DNA from 3 places in the Sphingomonas sp. TX0543 genome. Region 1 is predicted to be linked to each of the others. Evidence: predicted binding sites of a transcription regulator. Region 1 holds the regulator's gene; each other region holds the start of a gene.

Region 1 (2,265 bases):
CCGCTGTGGTGGCTGACCGGAAAGGCGCTCGCGTTGTTGCTGTGGATCGCGCGAACGACGGCCGCCGCGCCAGGCTCGGTGACGGCGTTGCCCGCAATGCCGGGGGCGGCCTATGCGCTGATGGCGGTCGGCGGATTGTGGCTGGCATTGTGGCGGACGCGATGGCGGCGGCTCGGCTTCATCCCGCTAACTCTCGGTGCGGGCTGGGCGCTGGCAACGCCGGCACCGGACCTGCTTGTTACCGGTGACGGACGGCATGTGGCGATCCGCACCGCGCGCGGCGATCTGGCGATACTGCGCGACCGCACCGGGGACTATGTGCGCGGGATGCTGGCGGAGAATGCCGGCGCGGAGGATGATCCCCTGCCGCTGTCGGAGCAGCCGGATGCCGCCTGCAGTCGGGATGCCTGCATGATCACAAGGATGGCAGGCGGCCGGCGATGGCGCATCCTTGCGACGCGCAGCGGATATCTGCCGGCGTGGGCGCAGATGGTGGCGGCGTGTCGCGCGGCCGATATCGTCGTCAGCGACCGTCGCCTGCCGCGCGCCTGCACGCCGCAATGGTTGCTATTGGATCGCCCGATGCTGGAGAAAACCGGCGGCATCGCCATCAGCCTTGCAAGCGGAAGGATCGCGACGGTTCACGTTGCGGGCGATCGGCATCCGTGGGTCATTGCCGCCAGGACACTAACCTCCGCCGGCGCCTACCCGCGAAAGCCGGAGCGTCGTGCCAGCGAGCGCGATCGCCTCAATCGTAGCGACGCAACAGTCCCGCAAGCTTGCCCTGCACCCGCACCTGCGCCGGCGAATAACGCTGCGGATCGTAGCTCCGGTTGGCCGGATCAAGCCGGACCATCGCCCCCTCGCGGCGGAAATATTTGAGCGTCGCCTCATTGTCGTCGATCAGCGCGACGACGATCTCGCCGTCACGCGCGGTCTCGGTGCGGCGGATCAGCGCGTAATCGCCATCGAAAATACCCGCCTCGACCATGGAATCGCCCGCCACCTCGAGCGCGAAATGCTCGCCTGCCCCCAGCAGTGCCGCGGGAACCGGCAGCGATGACGAACCCTCGAACGCCTCGATCGGCATGCCCGCCGCGATCCTGCCGTGGAGCGGAATTTCGATCACATCATTCGCTGGTTGCGGAAGCGCGCGCTTCGCCGGCTGGGCCTGATCCGCGGACGGCTGACGCTGCGCCGCCTCGATCCGTTCAGGCATCTTCACCACTTCGAGCGCGCGCGCGCGGTTGGGCAGGCGGCGCAGAAAGCCACGTTCCTCAAGCGCGCTGATAAGCCGATGGACGCCAGACTTGGATTTCAGCTCCAGTGCATCCTTCATCTCCTCGAACGACGGAGAAACGCCGGTTTCGGCGAGGCGATCATGGATGAAACAGATCAACTCATGCTGTTTCTTCGTAAGCATCGCGATCCTCCGCAGGCGAACAGACGCGGAACCTTTACGGAACAAGCGAGGAGAGGTCAAGCGATCGGCAGGATTTCCGCCGATTCGCCAATTGCCGCGGGCGGAGCATATGGCTCACGCAGGATCAGGCAGGTCGCGCGCGCCAGCGTCGCGAGCATCGAGCTGTCCTGAATCGCGGCGGTGTAAAGCAGGCCACCGCGCAGTTCCGCACGTAGATAGTCCGTGCGCTCGTTATTGGCCGGCAGGGGCTCGCCGAGCGTCGCGCGCGTGGTTTGCGGCAACGGATCGCGCGCGCCCGCGATCGCCGCCGCGAGCGGGCGCACGAAAAGCATGCCGGTGACGAAGGCCGACACCGGGTTACCCGGTAGGCCGACGACCACGCAGTCGTCGCGACGCCCAGCCATCATCGGCTTGCCGGGCCGCAGTGCGATCCGCCAGAAATCGATCGCTGTGCCGGCCGCCTCCAGGGCGGGTCGGACAAGATCGTGATCGCCCACCGATGCGCCGCCGGTGGTGACGAGCATGTCCGCCCGGACATTGGCGAACGCTTCGGTAAGAACATCGAGCCGATCGGGGAGGATGCCGAGATCGACGAACTCGACCGGCAGATCCGCAAGCATCGCACGAAGCATCAACCGGTTCGATTCCGGCAGGCCAGTGCCCCCGCCGCTGCCCGGCTCGACCAGTTCGTCTCCGGTGGCGGCCAGCGCGATGCGTATGCGGCGACTGACTGTCACGGTGCGTGCGCCGCCGGTCGCGATCAGCGCAAGGCGCGCGGGGGTCAGCCGGTCGCCGGTGGTGGCGAGCACATCGCTCGCGTGAAAATCGAGGCCGCGCGCGCG
Region 2 (2,265 bases), 570 kb from region 1:
ACGCGGCGCGCCTCCTCCGGCCCATCCCACACGCCGATGACGCGGACCTTGTCGCCCGCGTCGATCTCGGTCCACAAGGTCTTGCCGAGCCGCCCGCTGTTGTTGGCGATCACGCCGCCGGCCGCGCCCAGGATATGCGGTGTGGAGCGATAATTCTGCTCCAGCCGGATGATCTTCGCGCCGGGAAAGTCGCGCTCGAATCGCAGGATGTTTTCCACCTGCGCGCCGCGCCACGAATAGATCGACTGATCGTCATCACCGACGCAGCACAGATTCCGCCGCTCCTGCGCGAGCAGCCGCAACCAGAGATACTGGACGCTGTTGGTATCCTGATATTCGTCCACCATGATGTAGCGGAAACGCTGCTGATAGTGCGCCAGCACCTCGCGATCGGTCTTGAGGATCGTGAGCACATGCAGCAGCAGATCGCCGAAATCGCAGGCGTTCACGGCCTTCAATCGCGCCTGATACTGCTGATACAGCTCACCGCCGCGCCCGTTGCCGTATCGCTCGCTCTCGCCGGCATCGATGTCGGCCGGGGTGAGGCCCTTGTTCTTCCACTCGTCGATCAGCCCGGCGAGGCTGCGCGCGGGGAAGCGCTTTTCGTCGATATCGGCGGCGACGATCAGTTGCTTGAGCAGCCGGAGCTGGTCATCGGTATCGAGGATCGTGAAGTTCGACTGCAGCCCGACCAGCTCGGCATGGCGGCGCAGCATCTTCGCGCCGATCGCGTGGAACGTGCCCAGCCACGGCATCCCCTCCACCGCATCGCCGACGAGCCGCCCGACGCGCTCCTTCATTTCCCGCGCCGCCTTGTTGGTGAAGGTGACGGCGAGGATTTCGGACGGATAGGCCCGGCGCGTCCACAATAGATGCGCGAGCCGCGCGGTGAGCGCGGCGGTCTTGCCCGTGCCGGCGCCGGCGAGGACGAGCACCGGGCCGTCGGTGGTCAGCACCGCTTCACGCTGCGGCGCGTTGAGGCCAGCGAGATAGGGCGCGTCGGCGGGGGTGGATACAGGAACACTCACCACCGAACAGGTAGGGAACGGCGCGCCCGCGGGCAAGCGCGGCGTGGCATCCGGCGGCGGCCGAGCCGATCTGCGCGCCACTTGCGCCCGCTGGCGGTTCGTGAGAACAAAATAAAAACATCGGCAGGAGCGATTCGATGGCGATCTCGGGAAAGTGCCATTGCGGCGCGGTAACGTGGCGAGCGGACGGGGAGGCGGAGCATCATGCCCTGTGCCATTGCGAGGACTGTCGCCGCTGGTCCGGCGCGCCGCTGGCCGGATGGATCGCGTTCGATGAGAGCAAGGTGACGATCAGCGGGGAAACCGCGGCATATCACTCGTCGGAAAGCGTGACGCGGGAATTCTGCGGGAAATGCGGCACCGGGCTTTTCTATCGCAACCCCGTGATGCTGCCGGGAATAATCGATATCCAGTCCGGCACGATGGACCATCCCGAACAGTCGCCGCCCGGCGCGCATATCATGGTCAGCCATCGGCTTGGCTGGGTGAGGGACATGGCCGACCTGCCCGAGTTCGCCACCTATCCGGGAATGGACTGACGGGCGCCCGGCAAGCGCCGCTCGCGATCGCCCGTCAGGATGGCGTGATTCCATAGCGCGCATATTGCTTGTCGATACGCGGCAGGAGGCGTCGCGCGATCGCGAGTTCCCTTGCGGCCTCCGGCTCCCGATGGAGCTTCGCCAACACGATGGCGCGCATGAAGCGACTCTCCGGCTGATCGGGCGAGGCGGCCAGTGCGGCGTCGAGATCGGTCAGCGCTTCCTGATATTTCCCCAGGCGAAACCAGACCAGCGCGCGGCTGTCGAGCGCGCCCGTCGTGTCGTTGGCGAGTTCGATGGCGGCGGTGCAATCCTTCAACGCGGTGTCGAGCATCACTTGCCGCGTGCCCTTTACCCAGCACCGCGCGTTCATCAGCGACGGCGACCCCGGCTTGTCCGCGATCAGGCTGTCGTAAAGGGCGAGCGATTCGGCCGCGCTGCCATATTCACCCAGCAATTGCGCCCGCAGCTCGCGATAGCTGTTGCGCAGATTGCCGCCCAGCGCGATGCGTTGATCGATCAAGGCCAGCGCGCCGACGAGATCGCCGCGTTCGGCCTTGATCTCGCTGACCCGCCCCGTCGCATCCATCGACGAGGGATCGAGCGCGCGCGCCGATTCCGCATCCGCGAGCGCGGCGGCCATATCGCCGAGATCATAGAATGTGTTCGAACGTTGGAGATACAGCTCGACCGATGGC
Region 3 (2,265 bases), on a different contig from region 1:
GCGGCGGTCACGACCTCCTTCTGGCCGACCCGTTCGATCAGAATGAGCGGACGGGTCCACTGACGCAGTGCGCGGGAAGAGTTTACCGCAGGACCCCGTTTCCGTTCATCCGGGGGTATCGCGCGAAATGGATGATGCGCGCCTTCGCTCCGGCGTCCGGTTTCGTGCTTGGCCGGGCGCCGGTGTCCGGGAAGAGCACTCGGCTCCTCCAGGGTTCGCCCCGAGGACCGCGCGTGACCTTGCGCCCAGCGCGCGCCGGGACGCCAGCCACCACCGCGCGGAACCGAACAGGCGCCGGGATTGTCGTCAACCACGCCGCGGAATGGCGGTTCGGCGAACGGAACGCCGCGGTCAGGCAGCTCGATGGACGGCTCCAGCCTGCCGACGCGCTCGCTCAGGCGTATCCGCTCGATCGCGAGATGAGGCAGGTAGAGCGAGGCGACCCTGTTCATCACACGCTTCAACTTCGAGAGAAAAGGGATGGCCGTTTCGCTGCCGGACCAGCTCGACTGACCAACGAGCGTGGCCTACTCCCGGATAGGGCAATCTCGCGGAAGGTGCGCAGCCGATACGCCACCGGGTCATCGCCGAGGATGGCTGATCGAAGGGACACCGGTCACGCGCCCGATGGCGCCGGTAGAGAAGCATCGGCGTTCCGCCGTCGGTAGCGGCAAGCTGAAGCCGCCGCGTCGCCGTCTGATCGGCCGCCTTTACCTCGGCCACCACACAGGCCAGCGCGCCGTCTCGCAAACCGTCCTCGGCAAGCGCCAGAACCTCGCTATCCTTGCGGCCCTGCGCATAAAGGACCTTGTCGGGTCCGAGCCCCACTTGTTCGAGGCCAGGTGCATAGAGGTCGAATTTCGACAGCGCCCATAGCACCGTGGAACCGGGCGCCCCGGCGAAGCGCGCGGCAATTCCGGCAGCGAAGAGCGTCGTGGCTGCGTCGTCGCTCAGCGCCGCGCTTGCTGCCGCGAACTCATGAAGCCCGCAGCTATCCAGGCCATGACCCGCGAGGCGCTCATCAAGCGACGTCACGCCGAATGCCAGCACAGGCCCACGCAGGCGTTCGGCCTGCGTGAGCTGCGCGCGAAGCGCAGCAAGCTGATCGGCACAAGGCCGCTGGTCGGGCGAAGCTAGGGCGGACATCAATCACTATCGACTCGTTCGTTCTCTTTATGTTCCCTTGAGTCGTCAGATTCGTCAAGGACGATCGATTTTCCCCGCTCGCATCTGGCCCCGCCACATATCTAAACCGCGCTTTTTCGGGCATGGTGCGCGCCATGCGAGCCTTCGTTCTCAAGAAATATGGCGGACCGGACGCGGCCGAAATCCGCGAAATGCCCCGTCCTTTGCCCCAGGCGCATGAAGTGCTCGTGCGCGTTCGGGCCGCGAGCCTCAACCCCGTCGACTACAAGATCCGCAAGGGCATGTTGAAGGCCGTCCAGAGGTACAAGCTGCCGGCCGTCATGGGCAACGATTTCGCCGGTGTCGTCGAGGCGCTGGGCGACGGCGTGACGCGCTTCGCGGTCGGCGACCGCGTCTTCGCCCGCGTGGCCAAGGATGCTCTAGGCGCCTTCGCCGACGATGCGGTCATTCCGGACGACCTCCTGGCTCCCATGCCCGCATCGCTCGATTTCGAGTCAGCGGCCAGCGTTCCGCTCGCGGGGCTGACCGCGCTGCAGGCTCTACGCGACGAACTTCACCTGAAGCCTGGCAGCCGCGTCTTCATTCCCGGCGGCGCGGGCGGGGTCGGGACCTTCGCCATCCAGATCGCCAAGTGGCTCGGCGCAGAAGTCATCACCACGGCCTCGCCGCGCGGCAAGGCGCTGGTCGAACGCCTCGGCGCCGACGTGGTGATCGACTATACGACGCAGGCTTTCGAAGATCATGTTCGCGGCATGGATGGCGTCTTCGACCTGCTCGGCGGGGAAACGCTCAAGAAAGTCTTCGGCGTCGTGAAGCCCGGCGGCAAAGTCGTGTCCATCGCGGGTTTGCCGGAGCCCGTGACCGCGCGCAAAGACCTCGGACGGGGCGCGCTGCTCGCCACGCTGTTCTGGTTCGCGAGCTATGGCTCGCGTGCGGAGGCCCGAAAACGCGGCGTCACCTATCGCTATCTCTTCATGCATCCCAGTGGCGCCGAACTCGCGGAGCTCGGACAGCTCATCGATGCCGGAAAGCTCGAACCCGTCATCGACCGCGTTTTTCCCTTTTCCGAGATCAAACGGGCGTTCGCCTATCTCGAAGGCGGCCACGCCAAGGGCAAGG

The links. Region 1 encodes LexA, which represses DNA repair genes until DNA is damaged. Its sites were predicted from a motif close to GTTCCNCNCTTGTTCT; they were not measured.
Region 2: a site for LexA is predicted at 1,032-1,047, ahead of ACM61V_RS11750 (ATP-dependent helicase). Genes of this name have one in related genera too.
Region 3: a site for LexA is predicted at 1,167-1,182, ahead of ACM61V_RS18205 (ImuA family protein). Genes of this name have one in related genera too.

Annotation. Positions count from the first base shown of each region.
Region 1 is NZ_JBLZUS010000002.1:2,889,508-2,891,772, reverse strand. Features, by position in the region: partial or broken gene ACM61V_RS14505 (ComEC/Rec2 family competence protein) at 1-672, shown strand, start outside; gene lexA (transcriptional repressor LexA) at 749-1,423, opposite strand; gene ACM61V_RS14495 (molybdopterin molybdotransferase MoeA) at 1,480-2,265, opposite strand, start outside.
Region 2 is NZ_JBLZUS010000002.1:2,324,236-2,326,500, reverse strand. Features, by position in the region: gene ACM61V_RS11750 (ATP-dependent helicase) at 1-1,028, opposite strand, end outside; gene ACM61V_RS11745 (GFA family protein) at 1,166-1,567, shown strand; gene ACM61V_RS11740 (DUF3857 domain-containing protein) at 1,602-2,265, opposite strand, start outside.
Region 3 is NZ_JBLZUS010000003.1:103,502-105,766, reverse strand. Features, by position in the region: gene ACM61V_RS18210 (DUF6504 family protein) at 1-452, opposite strand, end outside; gene ACM61V_RS18205 (ImuA family protein) at 352-1,146, opposite strand; gene ACM61V_RS18200 (NADP-dependent oxidoreductase) at 1,281-2,265, shown strand, end outside.